2 regions of the Luteimonas sp. MC1572 genome follow, and region 2 is predicted to be linked to the other one. Evidence: riboswitches for the same ligand, from Rfam matches in the RefSeq annotation. Region 2 holds a riboswitch; the other holds the start of a gene.

Region 1 (11,931 bases), 430 kb from region 2:
GTCCTGCTGCTGTCACTGACGGTGCTGGCGCACGGGCTGGTCGTCAACGAGCGCGCCGAAGCACTGGTCTGGGAATCACTGCTGGAGGCGGAGTTCGATCACCTCATCGCCCGCAGCGGCGATCCGGGTTATCGCTGGAACGACACCGACACGCTGTCCCTGTACGAAGCGCCGGCCAGGCCGCTGCCCACGGAGCTGGCGGCACTGGAGCCCGGCGTGCACGACGAGGTGAAGCTCGATGGTGTCGACCACGTGCTGATGGTGCGTGACATCGGCGGCAGGCGGCTGGCGCTTGCGCTGAACATCACCGACCTGGAGCGGCGCGAGCGCGAGCTGGGAATGAGCATGCTGGCCTCCGCGCTGCTGGTGGCGATGCTGCTGGGGGTGTTCGCGGCGTGGGGCGCGGGTCGGCTGGTGCGGCCGCTGGCCGACCTTGCCGGACAGATCGCCCGCTTGAGCCCGGGGCGCGCGGAAGCACGGGTCACGGTGCCGGACGAGGCGACCAGCGAGCTGGTGGTGATCGCCGACGCGGTCAACGGTTACCTCGCGCGCAACGCCGAGTTCGTCGAGCGCGAGCGCGCGTTCATTGACAGCGCCAGCCACGAACTGCGCACGCCGATCGCGGTGATCGCCGGCGCGGCGGAGCTTGCGTCGGCGCAGCCGGGCGTGCCGCCCAAGGCGCTGGAGAAGCTGCAGCGCATCCACCGCACCACCCGCGACATGGAGCGGCTGGTGTCGCTGCTGCTGGTGCTGGCCAAGGAGCCGGCGCGGCTGGCGCGGGCCAACGACCGCATCGCGCTCGGCGAGCTGCTTCCGGAAATCGTCGAGGACCACCGGCCCATGGCCCTGGCCAAGGGCCTGCAGCTGGTGCTCGTGGAGGCGCCGCCGTGCGAGCTGCTGGCCCCGGCTCCGGTGGTGCAGGCGGCGATCGGCAACCTGTTGCGCAATGCCATCGAGAACAGCGGTGGCGGCGTGATCCACATCCGGCTGCGGGCGGACGCGGTGGTCGAGATCGACGATCCCGGGCAGGGCATGTCGCCGGAGGAAATCAGTGCCGTGTACGCGCGCGCCGCGCGTGGCGGCACGCGCGATGGCGGCGGCATCGGCCTCGACCTGATCACCCGGCTGTGCGCGCACCTGGGCTGGGGCCTCGCGATCGATTCGCGCCCCGGCGAGGGCACCACCGCCCGCCTGGATCTGGGCGCGTCACGGGTGCCGTCCGGCGCGGTGTAGGCTTCGGTGCTGCGTCGGCCCCCCAACCGGCGAGGTGCGCGACATGCAATTCGCCTGGCCCCTGGTGCTGTTCGACCTCGATGGCACGCTGGTCGACAGCGCCGCCGACATCGCCGAAGCGGTCAACCGCACGCTCGACGAGCTCGGCCATCCGCGCCAGCCGGAAGCTATGGTGCGCAGCTGGATCGGCCTCGGCACGCGCGTGCTGATGGAGAGCGCGCTGCAGCATGTCGCCAGCCGCACGCCGGTGGATGAGGTGCTGCCGCGGCTGATGCGCCATTACGGCGACTGCCTGCTGCTGCAGGCGCGCCTGTATCCCGGCACCGTGGAGACGCTTGACGCACTGCACGCCGATGGCGTGGCCATGGCGATCTGCACCAACAAGCCCGAGCGCTACGTGGGTCCGCTGCTCGAGGCGATGGGCATCGCCCACCGCTTCGACGGCATCGTCGGCGGCGACACGCTTGCCGAGCGCAAGCCGCACGCACTGCCGCTGCTGCACCTGGCCGCGCAGCACGGCCGGCGTGTGGACGAATGCCTGATGGTCGGCGACTCCGAGGCCGATGCCGGCGCCGCGCAGGCCGCCGGCATGGACCTGGTGCTGCTGCGCCACGGCTACCCGCGCGACTTCGACCTGGAGCGCGCGGGCGCGGTGGCGGTTCTGGATGGTCTGGAGGGGTTGCTCGCGCTCCGCGGCTGACGGCAACCCCGCGGCAACCCGCGGTCAGGGCCGCTGCTGGTAGCGCAGCGTCAGCCCGTATTCCCGCCCCGGCTGGTTGAACCAGGCGATCGTTTCGTATTCGCGGTCGAACACGTTGGCCACCCGCGCCTGCAGCGTCCACTCGCTGCTGATCGCGTATTCCAGGCGCAGGTCGAGGGTGCCGTAGCCGCCGAGGCGCGCGCTGTTGGCGGCATCGTCGTAGCGCGCGCCGTTGCCGAAGCCGCTCATGCCGATGCGGAACGCGCCCAGCGCGCGGTCGATGTCGACGCGCGCGGTGTTGCGCGAGCGGCGCGGCAGCAGGTTGCCGTGGTTGCTTCCGACACTGCGGTTGCGCGGGTCGATGTGGCTCAGCTCGGCGTTGAGGTCCCAGCCGGCCAGCGACATGAAGCCGGTCAGCTCGGCGCCGCGGATGCGTGCCTCGTCGACGTTCACCAGGGCAAACGCCGTGTCGTAGCCGATCAGCTCCTCGATGTCGGTCTGGAACGCGTTGACGGTCCAGTTCCAGCCCTCGCCGAACTGCGCCAGCCCGAGGTTCACCGTCCGCGATTCCTCGGGCTCCAGGTCCGGGTTGCCCCAGCCACCGGGGTAGTACAGGTCGTTGAAGGTCGGCACCTTGAAGCCCGTGCCGGCGCTGGCGGTGAAGCGCATGCCGTTGGCGAACTTCAGGCCGTAGCCGACGCTGCCGGTGGCGTGGCCACCGAACTGCTGGTTGTCGTCGTGGCGCAGGCTCGCTTCGTAGCTGTGCGCGCCGCTCCCGCCCTGGTAGGCGAGGAACAGGCCCGCGTTGTCGCGGCTGTCGACGGTGAAGCCGGTGCTGCCGGTCACGCGGTCGCGCATCCAGTCGACGCCGGCGCTGACGAGGTGCGTTTCGGCCACGCTGAGGTCGCCCTGCACCGACGCGGTGTCGCGACGGGTTTCGAAGGTGCTGGCGAAGCTGCGGGTATCGGTGGCGTGGTCGAAGAAGTGGCTCTCGGCCAGGTCCTCGGCGCGGCCGACTCGCACGTTGACGTCGGTGCGCGCGTCCGGGCGCCAGCCGAGGCGGGCACCGAACACCTGCTGGCGGTTGTCGGCCTCGTTGCCGCCGAACACGGTGCCGTCGTATTCGTTGAAGGCGTCGGCGACCAGCGCGTGGCCTTCCAGCTCCACGGTCTCGCCGAGGGTGCCGCCGCCACGCACGCTCAGCGATGCGTTGCGGTAGCCGTCGCGGTCGGGTTCGTCGGCATAGCAGCCCGCGCCCCAGCCGGCGGCGGTGCCGCGGCAGGAGTCGATGCCGTCGGTCCGCTGCCACGCGCCCTGCGCCTGGAACCAGCCGCGTTCGCCGGTATGGCCGATGCCGGCGCTGGCCTGGCGCAGGTGGTTGCTGCCGATGCCAAGGCTGAGGTTGCTGCGCGTGCCGGCGCCGGCGCGGCGAGTGAACACCTGGATTACCCCGCCGATGGCTTCGGAGCCGTACAGGCTGGACCGTGGGCCGCGCACGATTTCCACGCGGTCGATCTGGTCGAGCGGCAGGTCCTGGAACGACGCCATGCCGGCCGAGGCCGAGCCGATGCGCACGCCGTCCACCAGCACCAGCACGTGGTCGGATTCCGTTCCGCGCACGAACAGCGACGACAGCTTGCCGGGGCCACCCTGATTGGCGAGGTTGATGCCGGCGCGGCCGCGCAGCAGTTCCTGGAGGGAGGTCGCCTGGCTGCGCTCGATGGCGGCGCGGTCGAGCACCTGCACCGGCACGTTGCTGTCCTCGGCGTTGATCGCGGTACGGGTGGCGGTGACCACGATGGTGTCGAGGTCGGTGGACTGGATGGCGCCGGCGGCGAAGGCCGCGGGTGACAGGGCCAGGGCAACGGCAAGGGTCGAGATCCGGTACTGCGGTTTCATGCGTGTCTCCATGCGTCGCGCACGCCCGCGCGACAGTGTCGTGGAGGTTGCGGGCAGGGAGCGGGGACGGAAGGAGACGTGGCGAGGCACGGCGCACTGCCGCCGCAACGCCCTCCGCGTCACAACCAGTCGTCTTTCGGGCCGGTCTCCGGGCTTGCGGGCGGAGCGATGCAGCCGCTCCAGCCCCGGCGCCTTCCCGTGCGATGCACAGTGGCGGTTTGCCGGGGTGTTCCACGCTTACCGTTGCGGGGGCAGCGCCGGAGTGCTTCGCACGCCTTGGTGGCGGGCGGAAGGTCACCGGCTTCCCGTTTCAACCGTTGGGGGAAGCCCCGCGGGTCACCAGAAAGTGCGCGCAGTCTACGGCATCGCGCCGTCGTCGTCCTGCATCACCGTGGTGGTCACCGGCCCCGCCGGCGGGCGGTTGCGCGGCGCAGGCAGCTGCGCGATCGCCTCTTCGGCGGCCGCCACCAGCTCCACGCGGCGCGCATCCGGCACGTCCTGCCAGTGGCAGTCGCACAGCGCGCCCTCGAGCGAATACAGCAGGTTGAGGCTGGGCTTGAAGCCGGCGCGCTTGATGCGCATGAAGGCGTCCAGCGGCCCGGCGGCGATCAGGTCCTCGGGAGTGCGCAGCCCGACCTGGCGCAGCCACGCGGCCGACTTCGGGCCTATGTTGCGCATCTTGAGCGGCGGTGGCGCGCTCATTGCCCCATGGTTTCCAGATACACGGCGGCGATCTCCTCGAGTCCCCTCTGGTCAGTAACGTCAAACCGGCCGGGAACCGGACTGTCGAGGTCGAACACCCCGACCAGCGCGCCGTCGTGGAACAGCGGCACCACCAGCTCCGAGCGTGATGCGGCGTCGCAGGCGATATGGCCGGGGAAGGCCTCGACGTCGTCGACGCGCTGGGTGAGCGCAGTGCGCGCCGCGGCGCCGCACACGCCGCGGTCGAGCGGAATGCGCACGCAGGCCGGCTGCCCCTGGAACGGACCGACCACCAGTTCCGTGCCGTCGAAGAAGTAGAACCCGACCCAGTTGAGGTCCGGCAGCGCGTGGTAGACCAGCGCCGAGAGGTTGGCGGCATTGGCGATGCGGTCGCGTTCGCCGGCCAGCAGTGCGCGTGCCTGCGCGACGAGCTGCGCGTACTGCTCCGGCTTGTCGCCGCTTAGAATCTGCGAGGTGAACATGACAGCGAGTGTAGCGCGCCGTGTGCTGGTGACCGGCACCGACACCGGCGTGGGAAAGAGCGTTGCCAGCGTCGCGCTGATGCATGCGCTGCGTGCCCGCGGGCTGCGCGTACGCGGCATGAAGCCGGTGGCCGCCGGCTGCGATGCAACACCGCACGGCCTGCGCAACGAGGATGCGCTGGTCCTCCAGGCCGCCAGCGACCCGCCCGCGGCCTACGCCGACGTGAACCCGTGGGCGCTGCCCGAGCCGACCGCACCACAGCTGGCGGCACGCGCGGCGGGGGTCGGGGTCGCGTTGCCGCCGATCGTGGCGGCCTACGCGCGGCTCGCGGCGGAGGCCGACGTGGTGGTCGTGGAGGGCGCCGGTGGCTGGCTCTCGCCGCTGGCGGACGGCATCGAGCATGCCGACCTCGCGCGCGCGCTGCAGCTGCCGGTGCTGCTGGTGGTCGGGCTGCGCCTGGGCTGCCTCAGCCATGCGCGGCTGAGCGCCCGGACAATCATCGGCGACGGCTGCAGGCTGCTCGGCTGGGTGGGTTGCGCCGTGGATCCCGGGTTCGCCCGCGGCGACGACTATCTCGACCTGCTGCGCGACGCGCTGCCCGTGCCGTGCCTGGGGGTGGTGCCGCACGCTGGCGCGGTGCCGGACCCGGGCGTGTTGGCGGGCAGCCTGCACGCCGCGGCCGCCGCCGTCGCCGGCGACTGACCCGCGGCGCCTGCATCAGGCCTCATGCGGCAGCGGCTGCATGCCCGCGTCGCCCGCCGCATCGGGTTGCGCGGCAGCGCCTGCGCGGTGGTCGCGCGCCAGGTACAGGTAGAACGCCGGCAGCACGAACAGGGTGAACGTGGTCCCGATGGTCATGCCCGCGGCGATCACCACGCCCATGGAAAACCGCGCCGACGCGCCCGGGCCGCTGGCGATCAGCAGCGGGATCATCGCGAACACCAGCGCGGCGGTGGTCATCAGCACCGGGCGCAGGCGGATGGCCGTGGCCTCCTCGATCGCCTCGCGCTTCGACAGGCCGCGCTCGGCCTGCAGCTTGTTGGCGAACTCGACGATCAGGATGCCGTGCTTGGAGATCACGCCGACCAGCGTGACCAGGCCCACCTGGGTGTAGATGTTGATGCTCATCCCGGGGAAGGCCTCGATGCCCGAGAACTGCAGGATGCCCGCCACCATCGCCAGCACGTTGAGCACCAGCAGCGCACCGCAGATCGCCATCGGCACGGTGATCAGCATGATCAGCGCGTCGCGGAAGCTCTCGAACTGCGCCGACAGCACGAGGAAGATCACGATCAGCGCGAACGCCAGCGTCACCAGCATCGTGGCGCCCTCCTGCTTGAACTGGCGCGACTCGCCGGCGAAGTCGACGCTGTAGCCCTGCGGCAGCACCTCGGCCGCGGCGTCCTCGAGCACGCGCAGCGCCTCGCCCTTGCTCACGCCGGGGCGCGGCGCGAAGGTGATGCCCACCGAGTTCAGCTGCTGGAACCGCTTCAACGACTGCGGCTGCGTGCTCTCCTTGAGCGTGACGATGGTCGACAGCGGGATCAGCCGGCCGTCGCGGGTGCGCGTGTAGTAGTTGCCCAGCTGTTCGGCATTGAGGCGGTCGCTGCGCTGCACCTGCGGGATCACACGGTATGAGCGGTTCGCCATCGCGAAACGATTCACGTAGGCGCCTGCCAGCATCGCCGACATGTCCGCGGCCAGGGTGCGCATGTCGATGCCGAGCGTGGCGGCCTTGTCGCGGTCGATGTGCACCTCGATGCGCGGCTTGTCGATCTTCAGGTCGGTGTCGAGGAAGATGAAGCGGCGACTCGCGTTGGCACGCTCGACGATGGCATCGGCCAACTCCTTCAGCTGCTCCAGCGAACCGATGCCCGACACCAGGAATTCACCGCCGCCGTCGCCACCCGCGCTCGGCAGCGAGGGCGGGATGACGGCGAAGGTGTTGAGGCCGGTGACGCTGGCAAGCTTCGGCTGCAGGTCCTGCTGCAGCACCTGGTTGGTCGAGCGCTCGCGCTGGCTCCAGGGCTTGAGGACGAAGCCCGCGATGGCGCTGTTGCTGGCCCCGCCGCCGCCACCGAAGCCGCCGTTGAACAGGAAGAAGTCGCCGACTTCCGGCACATCGCGTGCCATCGCCGTCATCTCTTCGGTGTAGCGCTCCACGTAGTCGAGCGTGGTGTAGGCGTCTGCACTGCCGATGGCGAAGATGAAACCCTCGTCCTCGACCGGCGCCGGCTCCTTGGGCGCCACCACGTACAGCAGCACGCAGGACACCAGCACGATCGCGCCGAACACCGCGATCACGCCCCTGGTAGCCAGTGCGCCGTGCAGGCGCCGCTGGTAGCCGTGGCGCAGGCGCTCGAAGCGGGTGTCCAGCCACGACTCGAGCCGGCCCTTGCCGCCCGCGCCGTGCGGCTTGAGGATCTTCGCGCACATCATCGGCGTGAGCGTCAGCGCGATCACGCCCGACAGCAGCACCGCGCCAGCGAGCGTGAACGCGAACTCGGTGAACAGCACGCCGGTCAGGCCGCCCTGGAAGCCGATCGGCAGGTACACGGCGACCAGCGTGGTGGTCATCGCCACCACCGGCCAGGCCAGCTCGCGCGCACCCTTGAGCGCGGCGTCCTTCGGCGCCATGCCCTCCTCGATGTGGCGGTGGATGTTCTCGAGCACGATGATCGCGTCGTCCACCACGATGCCGATCGCCAGCACCATCGCCAGCAACGTCAGGAGGTTGATGGTGAAGCCCATCAGCAGCATCAGGAACAGCGCGCCGACCAGCGACAGCGGCACCGTTACCGCCGGGATCAGCACGCTGCGCAACGAGCCGAGGAACAGGAAGATCACCACGATCACGATGACGATCGCTTCCACGATGGTGGTGATGACCTCGTTGATCGCGTCCTGGATCGCCTCGGTGCTGTCGTAGGGGATGGTGCCCTCGATGCCCTCGGGCAGCTGCGGGATGATCTCCTCGTCCCACACGCGGCGCACCTCGGCGATCACGTCGAGCGAGTTGGCGTCGGGCGAGACGAAGATGCCCATGAAGGTGGCCGCATCGCCGTTGATACGCACCGAGGAGCCGTAGTTCTCGGAGCCGAGTTCGACATCGGCCACGTCGCCCAGGCGCACGATCGCATCGCCCTCCTCGCGCACCACCAGCGCGCGGAATTCCTCCGGCGTGCGCAGGTCGGTGCGCGCGGTGAGGTCGATGCTGACCATCTGCCCCTTGGTGGAGCCCAGTGCGGAGAGCACGTTGTTCGAGCGCAGCGCGGCCTGCACGTCGCTGGCCGTCACCTGCAGCGCGGTCATGCGGTCGGGCTTCAGCCACACGCGCATGGCGAAGGCGCCGGAGCCGTAGATGTCGGCGCGCTGCACGCCTTCGATGGTGGCGATGCGCGGCTCGACGGCGCGGGTCAGGTAGTCGGTGATCTGGTTGTCGCTGAGGCGGTCGCTGGCGAACGACACGTACATCGCCGCCACCTGCTGGCCCTGCTGCAGGTCGATCACCGGGTCCTCCGACTCCTCCGGCAGCTGGCCGCGCAGCTTGTTCACCTTGGCCGCGATCTGGGTCAGCGCCTCGTTGGCGTCGGCGTCGAGGCGGATGTAGGCCTGGATGGTGCTCGCGCCCGCTGCGCTGCTCGACACCAGGTAGTCGATGCCTTCGGCGCTGGCGACCTCGCGCTCGAGCGGCGTGGTGATGAAGCCCTGGATGAGATCGGCGTCGGCGCCGAAGTAGGTGGTGCTGACGGTGACCACCGCATTCTGCAGCTCGGGATACTGGCGCACGTTGAGTTCGGAGAACGCGCGCAGGCCGAGCAGCAGGATGAACAGGCTGACCACCGTGGCCAGCACCGGCTTGTTGACGAAGATGTCGGTGAACGTCATCTCAGCGGTTCTCGGGCGTGGGGTCGGCCTCGGCGGTCGGTTGCACCTTGTCGTTGATGGTCACCATCGCGTCGTTGCGCAATCGCAGCAGGCCGCTGGTGACGACGCGATCCCCCGGCGCCAGCCCTTCGGTCACCGCCACCAGGTCGCCGCGCGTGGCGCCGGTGCGGATGAAGCGCTGCTTGACCACCAGGCGCGGACCCGCGGGCTGGCCGCTTTCGGCGGCGGCCGCCTTCGCGGCGGCGTCGGCCTCGGCATCCGCCGGCGCCTCCTGGATCACGTACACGGCGTTGCCGTAGGGGTTGAAGCTCACCGCGGTCTGCGGGATCACCACCACGTCGCGCACGCCGCCGACATCGAAGCCGACGCGGGCGAACGTGCCGGGGCGCAGGTTGCGTCCGGGGTTTTCGAACGTGGCCTGCACGCGGAAGTTGCGCGTGCTGGCATCGGCGCCGGGCTCGACGGCGGTGATCCGGCCCTCGAACGTCTGCCCCGGCAGCGCGTCGACCGTGGCCCGCACCGCGGTCCCCGGCAGAACAGCGCCCATGCGCTGCTCGGGCAGGGTGAAGTCGAGATAGATCGGGTCCAGCGACTGCAGGCTGACGATCGGGTCGCCGGGATTGACGAACTGCCCGAGGTTGACGCGGCGGATGCCGAGCATGCCGTCGAACGGCGCGCGGATCACCTTCTGCGCGATCAGCGCGCGCTGCGCGTCGGCCTGGGCCACGGTGCTGGCGGCATCCGCGGCGCGCTGGTCGACCTCGGCCTTCGACACCAGGCGGTCGCGTCCCAGTTCGCGCCAGCGGTCGCGCTGGACCACGGCGAGCTTCGCGGCGGCGTCGAGCGAGCGCAGCGCGGCCAGTTCGCCCTCGGTGTTCAGGCGCACCAGCACGGCGCCGGCCTTCACCGGCTGCCCGGCCTCGAACTCGATCGCCTTCACCACGCCGCCGGCCTCGGTGGTGACGTCGGTGCCATTGACCGCGATGAAGGTGCCGACCGCCTCCTCGCTGTCGCTCCATCGTTCCTGCCTGGCCTCGAACGCGGTCACCGCGACCGGGGGCTGCGGCATGTCGTCAAAGAACCGGTTCATTCCGGCATTCAGCACCGCCTTGGCACCGAACACGCCGCCGAACACCAGCGCGGTAAGCAGCAACATCCAGACCATGCGCCGGCGCGCAGAGGGTTCGCGGGCGGGGCGGGACGTGGCCATGGGGAGTCCTCTGCCGCGGGGAAGGGAAATCCTGAACTCCCTGGCACCCCCGTACAAGTGCGCGCGCCGGCATCGCCCGCGAGGCGGGGTCCCTGACTTCAGGCACGTTTGCCGCCGGCAGGCAATGCCATACTTGCCAGTTCAAGAATCCCCCGTGCCCAAGGACGTCCCATGCGCCGCATCGCCCTGATCCCGGTTCTTCTCGCGGCATTGGTGGCGTGCGGAGGGGAGGAGCAGCAGCAGGCACCGCCACCGCCCGAACTGGGCGTGGTGACCGTGCAGCCGCAGGACCTGCCGTTGCGCAAGGAGCTGGTCGGCCGCCTGGCCGCGTTCCGCAGCGCCGACGTGCGCGCCCGCGTCCCCGGCGTGGTGCAGCGGCGCGTGTACGAGGAAGGCAGCGACGTGGCGGAAGGCGACGTGCTGTTCGTCATCGACCCGGCGCCGCTGCGCGCGGCCGCCGGCGAGGCGCAGGCCGCGCTGGCCCAGGCCCGTGCCAGCCAGGCCAACGCCCGCGCCACCGCCGAGCGCGCGCGCCGGCTGGCACCGGAGAAGTTCATCTCGCAGTCCGACCTCGACAACGCGCAGGCCGCCGAGCGCAGCGCGAATGCCGCGGTGCAGGCGGCGCAGTCGGCGGTGGAGAGCGCCAACATCAATCTCGGCTATGCCACCGTGCGCGCGCCGATCTCCGGCCGCGCCGGCAAGCAGCAGGTCACCGAGGGCGCACTGGTCGGGCAGGGTGCCGCGACCCTGCTGACCACCATCGACCAGGTCGACCCGCTGTACGTCAACTTCACCATGGGCGTGTCGGAGCTCGACGAGGTCCGCCGCATGCAGCTCGACCGCAGCGGCCCGGTGTCGGTGCAGGTGCTGCTGGCCGACGGCGTGGTGTACGACCATCCCGGCACGCTCGACTTCTCCGGCGACGTGGTGGATCCGCAGACCGGCGCGGTGTCGCTGCGCGCCACGCTGCCCAATCCCGAGCGCCGGCTGCTGCCGGGGGCGTACGTGACCCTGGTGGCGACGCTCGGCGTGCAGCAGGGCGTGTTCGCCGTGCCGCAGGCGGCGGTACAGCGCGACGCCGCCGGCGGCTACGTGCTGGTGGTGGGCGCCGACGACACGGTGGTGCGCAAGGACGTGGTGACCGACCGCGCCGATGCGGGTCGCTGGATCATCAGCAGCGGCCTGGCCGCGGGTGACCGCGTGGTGGTGTCCGGCCTGCAGCGTGCGATCCCCGGCAAGCCGGCCAAGGCCGCGCCGTGGCAGCCCGCCGCCGCGCCGGGTGCGGCGCCCGCTGCGGCACCGGGAACGGCACCCGCCGCCGCGCCCGCCGATGCCGCCGCGCCCGCAGATGATCCTGATGCCACGGATGCGGCGGAGCCGGCCGCTGCGGCCCCCGCGGCCGACGAAGGCTGACCTCCGATGCCCCGTTTCTTCATCGACCATCCGGTCTTCGCCTGGGTCATCTCCATCCTGATCTCGCTGTCCGGCGTGATCGCGCTGCTGAACATGGGTGTCGAGTCGTACCCGAACGTGGCGCCGCCGCAGGTCACGGTCTCGGCCAGCTATCCCGGTGCCGATGCGCAGACCACCGAGCGCGCGGTCACCCAGGTGATCGAGCAGCAGCTGACCGGCATCGACAACCTGCTGTATTTCAGCTCCAGCTCGAGTTCGTCCGGCCGCGCCAGCGTCACGCTGACCTTCCAGACCGGCACCGACGCCGACATCGCCCAGGTGCAGGTGCAGAACAAGGTGTCGCTGGCCACGCCGCGACTGCCCACCGAAGTCACCCAGCAGGGCGTCGTGGTGGCCAAGGCCA
Region 2 (11,931 bases):
AGGCCGCCATCGAAGGCAAGTCGCGGCGTATCGAAGCCCGCCGTGGTGTGCCGCGCAAGCGCGCGTCCGCCCAGGATGGGGTGGTCGCCGCCAGCGGTGCCGACGGCGACTGAGGCCTCACCGCACGATCAGAGGGCGGCGGCTTCCGGCAGTTCGATCACGAAGCACGCGCCGCCACCCTCGCGGTCTTCGTACCAGAGTTGCCCGCCGGCGCCACTGACGATCTGCTGCGCCAGCGACAGGCCAAGCCCGCTCGAGGCGCCGGCAATCGCCGGGTCGTCGTTGGCCAGGCGCACGAATGGCCGGAACAGCTCGCGCTGGCGATGGCCCGGAATACCCGGGCCGCGGTCCTCCACGCGCAGCTGCCAGTAGCCCGGCGCGCTGGCCGGCGCCGACAGTTCGACATCGCTGCCGGGCGCGTACTTCATGGCGTTGCTGATCAGGTTCTCGGCGACCTGGCGCAGCACCACGGCGTCCATCGCCACCACCGCCGGTCCCACGGGCGCCGCCTGCAGCCGGCAGCCACGGTCTTCGAACTGCAGGCTGTAGCGGCCCATGATCCACTCCACCACGTCGCCGAGCGACGCGCGCGCGTCCGCCTGGGTGTCCTGCCTGCGCGCCTGGGCCTGGGTTTCCAGGTAGCGGCGGATGTAGCCCAGTCCGTCCTCCGCGCTGTCGCGGATCATCTGCAGGTAACGCGGCACGCGCTCGGCGCGCACGCTGTCGGCGAGCAGCATGTCGCTGGCGAACACGACGCTGGACAGCGGGTTCTTCAGGTCATGCGCGACCAGGTTGACCAGCTCCTGGCGCTCGCGTGCCACGCGTTCGAGGCGGTCGCGGGCCAGCTTCAGGCCGACGTGCGCGTTGACGCGCGCCATCAGCTCCTCGGGAATGAACGGCTTGGTCACGTAGTCCACCGCGCCGGCGCCGAATGCGCGCAGCAGCAGCTCACGGTCCTGGGCGGCGGTCAGGAACACGACGGGCACGCGCAGCAGCGCGCGCTCGCGGATCTCGGCCATCACCCCGAACCCGTCCATGCCCGGCATCATCATGTCCAGCAGGATCAGGTCGGGCACCTGCGCCTCGACCATGGCCAGCGCGGCCGGCCCGTTGTCGGCCACGGCGACGTCGTAGCCGTGGCGTGCCAGCAGCGCACTGACGACGCGGAGGTTGGCCTGCTGGTCGTCCACGACCAGCACGCGGCCCTGTGCGGTGATGCCTGATGCCATGACCTTCCGTGCCTGGGTTGCCATCCGGCGGCGTGAATACGCTGCGGATGGTGGACGTGAAGGTAGCAGAATCACCGGGGGGCGCTGCAAGCACCCCGGTGCATTGCATGGCGTCGCCGATGCGCGCCCTGAACCGTTCAGCCAAACGGCGTCGCCATCGGGATTTCGCGCCAGGCGCCAGGCGCGATGCCATCCAGCGCACACCCGCCAATCGCGATCCGCACCAGGCGCAGGGTGGGCAGCCCGACCGCCGCGGTCATGCGCCGCACCTGGCGGTTGCGGCCTTCGCGGATCTCCAGTTCCAGCCACGCATCCGGCACGGTCTTGCGCATGCGCACCGGCGGGTCGCGTGGCCAGAGCGGCGGGGGCATGTCGAGCAGGCGCGCGCGCGCCGGGCGCGACGGTCCGTCGCTGAGCGTCACGCCTGCGCGCAGGGCATCCAGCTGCGCGGGCGACGGCGCGCCCTCGACCTGCACCAGGTAGGTCTTGGCAAGCTTGTGCCGCGGGTCGGTGATGCGGTGCGCGAGCGCGCCGTCGTCGGTCAGCAGCAGCAGGCCTTCGCTGTCATGGTCGAGTCGGCCGGCGGGGTACACCGCCGCCGGCAGCCCGAAGCCGGCCAGCGTCGGCCGCGGCGGCGCGCTGCGGTCGGTGAACTGGCACAGCACGCCGTGCGGCTTGTTGAACGCGACCAGCACTACTTCACGAAGCGCAGGGTCATCCGGTCGCTTTCGCCGATCGCCTGGTACTGCTGGCGGTCCTCGGCGTCGTGGCGGTTGGTCGGCGGCAGCGTCCAGACGCCATTGGGATGATCGCGGTCGTCGCGCGGATTGGCGTTGATCTCGCTGGCGGCGTCGAGGCGGAACCCGGCGGCTTCGGCCATCGCGATCACCTGCGCCTGCCCGACATAACCGGACTTGTCGTCGGCGGGGACGTCGGCGCGCGCGCGGTGCTCGACCACGCCCAGCACGCCGCCCGGCTTCAGCACCGCATGGAAGGCCTTGAACATGCCTTCGGCCTGGCCCGCGCTGCGCCAGTTGTGCACGTTGCGGAAGGTCAGCACCGCGTCGGCCGAACCCGGGGCGCCCAGCACCGGCGCGGCGGGATCGTAGGCCACGATGCGGGCACGCGAGAACTGTGCGGGCGCGGCCGCGAAGCGCGCCTCGAGCCGGCCACGCGCGGTGTCCTGGTACGTGCGTCCGGAGCCCGCCGGCAGGGCGGCGGGATCGACCACCGCGGCGATGTAGCCGTCCGCAAGCCAGGGCGCGAGGATCTCGGCATACCAGCCCGCGCCGGGCGTGATCTCGATGACGGTCTGCCCGGTTTCGATGCCGAAGAAGGTGAGGGTTTCGCGCGGGTGGCGGTACTGGTCGCGGGCGACGTTAGCGGGCGAACGCCAGCTGCCGCCGAGCGCCGCGTCGAGCAACGGGTCGGGCGCGTGTTCGCCCACCCCGGCCGACCGTGCGCCGGGGCTGGTGCCGGCGGGCTGGGCCGAGGCGCAGGCGGCGAGCAGCAGCAGCGGCAGCAGGGCGCTGCTCTTGCGGAGGATGGACATCGGCGTGCTCCAGGGGATGGTGTCGCAAGCCTAACCGGAAACCATGCGCCTCCCTTGCACGCCACGCTGGATCGCGGTGTGTTCCCGCCCCGCCAACGAAAAGGCCCGGCGCAGGGCCGGGCCTTGTTTCACGCGGGTGTATCGATCAACGCACTTCGTACTCGCGCGTCTGCACGACGGCACCGTTGAGCAGGATCTCCACCTTGTAGCGGCCCACCGGCCAGCCGTCCGGCTTGCTGACCTGGAACGCGGTGTTGCCGGTGCCGGTGAAGTCGAAGTCGCGGCTCAGTTCGTCGACCAGCTGGCCATCCTCGAACGACCAGCGCGCGGTCAGCTGGCCGCGCTGTGGCATGGCCGGGTCCGACGACGTGGTGGCCACCGAGGCATGGATCGTGTCGCCTCTCGCGAACGTGGTGGCCGGCGCTGTGACGCGGTTGTTGGCGTCGACCGCGGTGCCGAGGTCGACCGACGTCACGCTGACCGCGGCTGCGGGGGCGGGAGCCGGCATGGGGGCCGGGGTCGGGGCCGGCGCGGCCGGAGGCGGGGTGACGACGGCGGGCTCGTCCTTCTTGCAGCCGGCCAGGGCCAGGGTGCCCAGCAGCGCCGCGGCCAGTGCGGCATGGATCGGGGTGCGCATCATGTGGTGGTTCTCCATGGGGTTCAGGGCGGGGGCGAACGTCGAGCGGGTCAGCTGTCGGCTTCGGCCGGGGGGATCTTCAGCACCTGGCCCGGCTGGATGCGGTCGGGATCGTCGAGCTGGTCGCGGTTGGCATCGAAGATGCGCCGCCACTGGCTGGCCTTGCCGTATTGCGCCTTGGCGATGTGCGAGAGCGTGTCGCCCTTCTGCACCGTGTAGCTGGTCGCGCCCGCCATGTCCTCGGTGGAGGACACCGAGGACTGCACATTGCCGAAATCGGCGCCGCGCGGGGCCGCCGCCTCGGTGCTGTCGACCGCGCTGCGGACATTGGAAAAGTCGGCCTTGCCCGGCTTGTTGCCGGTTTCCGCCTTGCGGTCGGATTGCAGCGACAGCGATGCCGGATCGTTGGGATTCTGCGGATTGCTCATGCTGGCCTCCTGTGCCTTGCAGCGCGGAGGTTCACACGGCCCTTGTTAAGGAAACATCGCGTCACCGTGAGCGACCAGGCGCGCGCCGCTTGGTGCGCGCGGCGTTGCCCCTGCGCTCACTGCCGCACGTCGCGCCGCGCCGCAGGCGGCGGCAGGCCTGGCGTGGCCCGCCAGGGATTGATGTCCAGGCCGCCGCGGCGCGTGTAGCGGGCTTCGACCGACAGCCACTCCGGGCGGCACTGCGCCATCAGGTCCACGAACACCTGCTCCACGCACTGCTCGTGGAACCCGGCGTGCTCGCGGAACGACACCAGGTAGCGCAGCAGCGCGGCGCGGTCGATGCGCGGGCCGCGGTAGGCGATGCGCAGGCTGGCCCAGTCCGGCTGGCCGGTGACCGGGCAGTTGGACTTCAGCAGCTGCGAGCGCAGGGTTTCCTCCACTTCCGCCGCCGGGTCGCAGGCGAGCAGTTCGGGCGCCGGGTGGTCGTAGGCGTCGATGGCGACGTCAACGCCGTCGATGTCGATGCTGCCTGCATCGTCGTCGACGCCGGCCATCGGCGGCAGGCCGAAGTCGACCGCCACCGTGGCGCCGGCCGCGCCCGAGAGGTCGGCGGCGATGCGCGCCCGCACATCCGCGGCATCCGCGAAACGCGTGCCGTTGAAGGAGTTCAGGTACAGCTTGAGCGACTTCGATTCGATCAGCCGCGGCGACGCGGCCGGCACCAGGAAGGTCGCGGTGGCCACCGCCGGCTTGCCGCGCGCGTCCAGCCAGGAGAGCTCGTAGGCCTGCCAGCGGTCGTGGCCGTCGAACGGCAGGGCGGCGCCGATGCCGAGCGTGTCGCGGCCGGCGTCGCGCGCGATCGGGAACAGCAGCGAGGCGTCGTAGGCGCGCGGGTAGGCGACTTCGCGGCCGAGGGGGAGTTCGGTGGTCATGGGCGCATTATCGCGCCTGCGCTCAGCCGCCGCTTGTGGGCGCGTCGTCGCCGTGCAGGTAGTCCAGCGTCAGCTGCAGCATCGCGCGCATTCCCAGGTCGAGCGCGGACTCGTCGAGGAAGAACGCCGGCGAGTGGTTGCTGGGCGCGGTCGCCGGGTCCTGCCCGACGGGCGTGGCGCCGACGAAAAAGAGCAGGCCTGGCACCTCGCGGGCGAAGAACGAGAAATCCTCGGCGCCCATGTTGAGCGGCATGTCCAGCAGGTTGCCCGGGCCGGCCACCTTCGCGAGGCTCGGGCGCATGCGCGCGGTCAGCGCCGCGTCGTTGGCGGTCACCGGGTTGCCGTCCTGGTCGGGCACGTTGGCCTCGACGGTCGCGCCGTGCGCGGCGGCCACCTTTTCCGCGACGTTCTTCAGGTCGGCGAACACCGCGTCGCGCATGCCGTCGTCGAACGTGCGGATGGTGCCGACCAGCTCCACCTGCTCGGGAATGATGTTGTAGCGGATCCCGCCCTTGATGGCGCCGAAGCTGACCACCACCGGCTGGCTGGAGATGTCCTGGCGGCGGCTGACGATGGTCTGCGCGGTGCCGATGATGTCCGCCGCGGCGACGATCGGGTCCACGCCGCCCCACGGCCGGGAGCCGTGCGTCTGGCGGCCCTTGACCACGATGTTGAAGCGGTCGGACGCGGCCATCGTCGGCCCGCTGCGCACGCCGAGCTTGCCGGCCTGCAGCGTGGAGAACACATGCAGGCCGAATACCGCATCCGGCTTGAAGTCGCGGAACACACCCTGCGCCAGCATCTCCTTCGCGCCGCCCTTCTCGTCGTCCGGCGGGCCTTCCTCGGCGGGCTGGAACACGAACAGCACCTCGCCCGGCAGTTCGTCGCGCATCGCCACCAGCGCCTCGGCGACGCCCATCAGCACCGAGGTGTGGGCGTCGTGGCCGCAGGCGTGCATCACGCCGACGGTCTCGCCGCGGTAGGTGGAGGTGGCCGTCGACGCGAACGGCAGGCCGCTGGTCTCGGTGACCGGCAGCGCATCCATGTCGGCGCGCAGCGCGAGGCGCGGCCCCGGCTTGCCGCCCTTGAGCACGGCGGTAACGCCGGTGGTGGCGATGCCGGTCACAGGCTCCAGGCCGAGCGCGCGCAGGTGCTCGGCGACCAGCGCCGCGGTGCGCGTCTCGCGGTTGCCGAGCTCCGGGTACTGGTGCAGGTCGCGGCGCCAGGCCACGACCTTGGCGCCGAGTTCCGACGCGGCCGCGGCCACTTCCGGGCGCTGCCCGTCCCGGGCATGCAGCGGCAGCGCCAGGCCGGCGAGGACGAACGACGACAGCAGGATGCAGGCGTTGCGTGACATGGCGCGTTCTCCCCGGGCAGTGCGCCGATGGTAACCGGCGGACGGCAGCCGTCAGAACGCCTCGTCGAAGGCCACTTCGCCCTCCACGCCCACCTGGTAGGCCGAGACCCGACGCTCGAAGAAGTTGGTCAGTTCCTGCACGTCCTGCAGCTCCATGAACGCGAACGGGTTGCGCGCGCCGAAATGCCGCGGCATGCCCAGCTGGGCCATGCGCTGGTCGGCGCAGTACTCCAGGTACTGGCGCATGTCCTTCAGCGACAGCCCGGCCACGCCGCCCGACAGCGTGTCCTCGGCGAACGCGTACTCGCACTCCACCGCCTCGGTCATCATTTCCACCACCTGCGCGCGGAACGCGTCGTCGACCAGGTCCGGTTCCTCCTCGCGCGCGGTGCGGATGACCTCGAACGCGAATGCCATGTGGCAGCTCTCGTCGCGGAATACCCAGTTGGTGCCGCTGGCCAGGCCGTGCAGCAGCCCGCGCGAGCGCAGGTAGTACACGTAGGCGAACGCGCCGAAGAAGAACAGGCCCTCGATGCAGCCGGCGAAACACACCAGGTTGAGCAGGAACTGGCGGCGCTGCGCGCGGGTCTCGATGCGGGTGACGCCCTGCAGCGAGTCGATCCACTTGAAGCAGAATTCGGCCTTGCGGCGGATCGAGGGGATGTTCTCGACCGCGGCGAAGGCACGCGTGCGGTCGGCGGGGTCGGGCAGGTAGGTGTCGAGCAGGGTGAGGTAGAACTGCACGTGCAGCGCCTCTTCGTACAGCTGCCGCGACAGGTACATGCGCGCTTCCGGCGCGTTGATGTGCTGGTAGAGGTTGAGCACCAGGTTGTTGGACACGATGGAATCGCCGGTGGCGAAGAACGCGATCAGGCGCTCGATCAGATGGCGCTCGGCGGGGCCGACTTTGGTCTTGAGGTCGGTGGTGTCGAGCGAGAAGTCGACCTCCTCCACCGTCCAGGTGTTGCGGATCGCGTCGCGGTACATCTCGTAGAAGCGCGGGTAGCGCATCGGCCGCAGGGTGAGTTCGAAGCCGGGGTCGAGCAGCAGCCGGGCGTGGTGCGTGGACATCATGGTGTTCCTCGGGATAGGGGCGGGCTTGCGGAGTCGCGTCTGCACGGCCTACTGGCAGGCCTCGCAGCTCTCCGGGTTCTCCAGCGAGCAGGCCACCGCCTCGGCCGGTGCGTACTCCCGCGGGGCCGGCGCCTCCGCGTCCATGCCAGCCAGCGTCGCCTTGGCGATCTTCGTGGCCGGCCGCGAGCGCAGGTAGTACGTGGTCTTGATGCCGCGCTTCCAGGCATGCATGTACATCGACGACATCGCGCCGATCGACGGGCTTTCCATGAACAGGTTGAGCGACGCGGACTGGTCGATGAACGCGCCGCGGTCGGCGGCCATGTCGATCAGCGAACGCATCGGCACTTCCCAGGCGGTGCGGTAGATCGCGCGCAGCGCCTCCGGGACCTGCGCCAGGCCCTGCACCGAACCCTCGGCGCGCTTGATCGCGTCGCGCACCTCCGGCGTCCACAGGCCGAGCTTCTTGAGTTCCAGCACCAGGTGGCGGTTGACCTGCAGGAAGTCGCCGGACAGCGTCTCGCGCTTGAACAGGTTGGACACCTGCGGCTCCACGCATTCGTAGCAGCCGGCGATCGAGGCGATGGTGGCAGTGGGCGCGATGGCGATCAGCAGCGAGTTGCGCAGGCCGTGCTCGCGGATGCGCGCGCGCAGCGCGTCCCAGCGCACGGTGTCGGCCGGGATCACGCCCCAGGCGTCGAATTGCAGCTCGCCGGCCGCGGCGCGGGTGTCGGCGAACGCCGGATGGCGGCCGCGTTCGATCGCCAGCTCGCAGGACGCTTCAAGCGCGTGGAAATAGATCGCTTCGGCGATGCGCGCCGACAGCGTGCGCGCCTCGTCGCCGTCGAACGGCAGGCGCAGCTGGAAGAACACGTCCTGCAGGCCCATCACGCCCAGCCCGACCGGCCGCCAGCGCAGGTTGCCGCTGCGCGCGGAGTCGATCGGATAGAAGTTGAGGTCGATCACCCGGTCGAGCTGGCGCACCGCGAGGCGAACGGTCTCGCCGAGCTTGTCGAAATCGAAGCGCGTGCCGTGCCCGGCATCGGCCTCCAGGTGGTGTGCAAGGTTGATCGAACCCAGGTTGCAGACCGCGGTCTCGCTGTCGGATGTGACCTCGAGGATCTCGGTGCACAGGTTGGACAGATGGATGACGTTGCCGGCCCGCGCGGTCTGGTTGCTGGCGCGGTTGCACGCGTCCTTGAACGTCATCCAGCCGTTGCCGGTCTGCGCCAGCGTGCGCATCATCCGCGCGTACAGCTCGCGCGCCTTCAGCGTGCGCACCGCCTTGCCGTCGGCCTCGGCCTGCGCGTAGGCGCGATCGAACGCGTCGCCATGGAGGTCGGTGAAGTCGGGCACCACGCGCGGATCGAACAGTGACCAGTCGCCATCCGCCTCCACGCGGCGCATGAACAGGTCCGGGATCCAGTTCGCCAGGTTGAGGTTGTGGGTGCGCCGCGCGTCGTCGCCGGTGTTGTCGCGCAGTTCCAGGAACTCCTCGACGTCGGCATGCCACGGCTCCAGGTACACGCAGGCCGCGCCCTTGCGCTTGCCGCCCTGGTTGACCGCCGCCACCGAGGAATCCAGGGTCTTCAACCACGGCACGATGCCGTTGGAATGGCCGTTGGTGGACGTGATCAGCGAACCGCGCGAGCGCACGCGGGTGAAGCTCACGCCGATGCCGCCGCTGAACTTGGAGAGCTGCGCGATCTCGCCGTACCTGCGGTAGATGGACTCCAGCGAATCCCGTGGCGAGTCGAGCAGGAAGCACGACGACAGCTGCTCGTGGGTGGTGCCGGCGTTGAACAGCGTGGGCGACGACGGCAGGTAGTCCAGGCGGCCCATGCGCCGGTACAGCGCCAGTGCCTCGGGCACGTCCTCGCTGAGCGCGCAGGCGATGCGCAGGAAGAACTGCTGCGGCGATTCGACCACCTTGCGCGTGTGCGGGTGGCGCAGCAGGTAGCGGTCGTAGAGCGTGCGCAGGCCGAAGTAGTCGAAGCGCAGGTCCAGCGACGCATCGATCGCGTCGTTGAGCTTGCGCGCGTTGGCCTGCACGAAGCCGAGCAGGCGCGCGTTGATCAGGCCGAGTTCGTGGCCGCGTGCGACCGACTGCGAGAACGCGTGGATCTCCTGGCCGGCGACCTCCTTGGCGATCACGCCGGCCAGCAGGCGCGCGGCGAGGCGGCTGTACTCGGGCTCTTCCGCGGTCAGCATGGCCGCGGTGCGGATCGACAGTTCGTCGAGTTCGCGGGTGCTGGCGCCGTCGTACAGGCCGGAGATGGTGCGCGTGGCGACGCGCATCGGGTCGACGGCGTGCAGGCCGTCGGCGCAGCGCTGCACGGCGCGGACGATCTTGTTGAGGTCGACGGCCTCGTCGCAGCCGTTGCGCTTGAGCACGCGCATCGTGGTGGCGGTGGGCGGCGGGGTGAGCAGGAAGCCGTCGGGGCTGCCGGCCGGTGCCGCGGGCGCGGCGCCGGAGTGGTCGTGTTCGGTCATGGCGTTCGCCTTGTACAGGGTGGCGCACCTGGCCATCGCTCCCTCGGGCGGCGGCCGGAGGCCTGGCGTCGCCAAGGGTCTGGTGTCGGTGTCGCAACGGCCGCGACGCACCCGCGCGAGCGGATGGGCGGAGCTGCGTCACCGGCCACCTCCCCCCGGAGATTCCACGGCCGGCACCGCGCGGCGTGCTTCGCGCGGCTGTCGGCAGGTCTTCGGACTCGTGGACACGGCGACGGAGGTCCGTCGCCACCTACTTGCCGCTGCTTCCCGGGGCGCGTGCCCCAGTGCATGTCGCGACTTCGTTTCCACCTACCGCTGCGGGGCAGTGCCGGCCTTGGCACACGTTCGAAGAACGCGCGCCGCACCGGCTTCCCTTTTCATCCCGTGGCGCAGGCCGCGGGAACCGACCGGCACAACATAGTGGGGTCGATGAGGTAGGTCAATACAATATGTCGTGGCCTAGTCGCGGTGCTCGCGCGCGAGGTATTCGGCGCTGCGCATCTCCACCAGCCGCGATGCGGTGCGCTCGAAGGCACCGCGCAGGCGCTCGCCGGAGTACAGCGCGTGCGGCGCGTCCGCGGCGGTGCACACCAGGTTGACGTTGCGGTCGTAGAGCTCGTCGACCAGGGTGACGAAGCGCCGTGCGGCGTCGTCGCGCGTGGCGTCCATGAGCGGGATGCCGCCGAGCAGCACGGTGTGGAACTCGCGCGCGATCTCGATGTAGTCGGCGGCCGCTCGCGGGCCTTCGCACAGCGCCGCGAAGTCGAACCAGGCCATGCCCTTGCAGCGTGCGCGGGTGGCGATCTTGCGGCCCTCGAGTTCGATCGAGCCGTCGCGGTGGGCATCGTCGCCGCCAAGCGCATGCCAGCGCGTCTCCAGCCAGGCGTCGCCGCCGTCGTCGAGCGGCGCGCGATACACCGGCGAGCGGGTCAGCTCGCGCAGGCGGTAGTCGGTGTCGCTGACCAGTTCCAGCACGTCGCAGTGCTGTTCGAGCAGTGCGATCGCCGGCAGGAACCGCGCGCGCTGCAGGCCGTCGGCGTACAGCGCGGAGGGCGGCGCATTCGACGTGGTCACCAGCACGATGCCTTCGGCGAACATCCGCTCCAGCACGCGCGCCAGCAGCATCGCGTCGCCGATGTCGCTGACGAAGAACTCGTCCAGCACCAGCACGCGCAGCGAGCGCCGCCATTCGGCCACGATCGTGGCCAACGGGTCGCGTTCGCCGGCGTGCTCGCGCAGGCGCTGGTGGACCACGCGCATGAAGCGGTGGAAATGGGTGCGGCGCTTGCCGTTGCCGCCGCGGGCGCCGGCGTCGAGCTTGGCGACCGGCAGCGGCAGGTGCTCGTAGAACTGGTCGACCAGGAAGGTCTTGCCGCGGCCCACGCCGCCCCAGAGGTAGAGGCCCTGGGGCGCGCGCTCGCCGGCGCCGAGCAGGCGCGTGAGCAGGCTGCCGCGCCGCCGCGCGATCAGCGCCGCATGCACGCGGTCGAGCGCCGCGAGTGCCGGCTGCTGGGCCGGGTCATGGCCCCAGTCGCCGCGTTCAACGCCTGCGCGGTAGGCCTGCGACGGCGACATCCCGCCGCGGTCGTCAGTCATTGCCGCCCGGCAGGTGGCGTCGCACGCCACTCTTGATGGCGCCGCGCAGGTCGATCAGCTTGCGATGGAAGAAGTGCGAGGTGTCGGGCATGCGCACCAGTTCGGCCTTGGCCTTGCGCTTGGCCAGCCAGTCATAGACCGCCTGCGGGTCGACGATCTCGTCGGCCTCGCCCTGCACCACCAGCCACGGCATGGTCGGCAGGGTGATGGCATCGAAGTCCCAGCCGCGGCCGGCCGGCGGCGCGATCGACACCAGCATCGCCGGCTGCAGTTCGCTCGCCATTGCCAGGCTCACGTAGGCGCCAAAGCTGAAGCCGGCCAGCCACAGTTCGTCGGACGGCCGCTGCGCGCGCACCCAGCCGGCCACTGCGCGCAGGTCGTCGCGCTCGCCATCGCCCTGGTCGAACGACCCGGCCGACTGGCCGGTGCCGCGGAAGTTGAAGCGCACCGTGGTCACGCCCAGCTCGCGCAGGGCGCGCGCCGCCATGGTCACCACCTTGTTGTGCATGGTGCCGCCCTCGGTGGGCAGCGGATGGCAGACCACGGCCACCACCCGAACCCGCGCGACGTCGTCATCGGGAACGTCGACGGCCACCTCGAGCGCACCCGCCGGGCCCGGCAAGAGCAGCGCGC

What was found. A riboswitch is a leader RNA that binds a small molecule or an ion and turns the genes downstream of it on or off. The one in region 2 is predicted to bind cobalamin.
Region 1: linked by a shared signal. The riboswitch ahead of btuB (TonB-dependent vitamin B12 receptor) and the one ahead of JGR64_RS13670 (ribonucleoside-diphosphate reductase subunit alpha) in region 2 are both predicted to bind cobalamin.

Annotation. Positions count from the first base shown of each region.
Region 1 is NZ_CP067112.1:395,060-406,990, forward strand. Features, by position in the region: gene JGR64_RS01820 (HAMP domain-containing sensor histidine kinase) at 1-1,233, shown strand, start outside; gene gph (phosphoglycolate phosphatase) at 1,277-1,933, shown strand; gene btuB (TonB-dependent vitamin B12 receptor) at 1,958-3,832, opposite strand; cobalamin riboswitch at 3,954-4,191, opposite strand; gene JGR64_RS01835 (TfoX/Sxy family protein) at 4,190-4,534, opposite strand; gene JGR64_RS01840 (GAF domain-containing protein) at 4,531-5,016, opposite strand; gene bioD (dethiobiotin synthase) at 5,015-5,719, shown strand; gene JGR64_RS01850 (efflux RND transporter permease subunit) at 5,735-8,905, opposite strand; gene JGR64_RS01855 (efflux RND transporter periplasmic adaptor subunit) at 8,907-10,115, opposite strand; gene JGR64_RS01860 (efflux RND transporter periplasmic adaptor subunit) at 10,287-11,528, shown strand; gene JGR64_RS01865 (multidrug efflux RND transporter permease subunit) at 11,535-11,931, shown strand, end outside.
Region 2 is NZ_CP067112.1:2,989,136-3,001,066, reverse strand. Features, by position in the region: gene JGR64_RS13715 (hypothetical protein) at 1-113, shown strand, start outside; gene JGR64_RS13710 (hybrid sensor histidine kinase/response regulator) at 129-1,229, opposite strand; gene JGR64_RS13705 (pseudouridine synthase) at 1,367-1,924, opposite strand; gene JGR64_RS13700 (class I SAM-dependent methyltransferase) at 1,924-2,781, opposite strand; gene JGR64_RS13695 (hypothetical protein) at 2,927-3,421, opposite strand; gene JGR64_RS13690 (LysM peptidoglycan-binding domain-containing protein) at 3,469-3,846, opposite strand; gene queF (NADPH-dependent 7-cyano-7-deazaguanine reductase QueF) at 3,963-4,778, opposite strand; gene JGR64_RS13680 (amidohydrolase) at 4,801-6,135, opposite strand; gene JGR64_RS13675 (ribonucleotide-diphosphate reductase subunit beta) at 6,187-7,206, opposite strand; gene JGR64_RS13670 (ribonucleoside-diphosphate reductase subunit alpha) at 7,258-9,702, opposite strand; cobalamin riboswitch at 9,888-10,125, opposite strand; gene zapE (cell division protein ZapE) at 10,162-11,277, opposite strand; gene JGR64_RS13660 (alpha/beta fold hydrolase) at 11,291-11,931, opposite strand, start outside.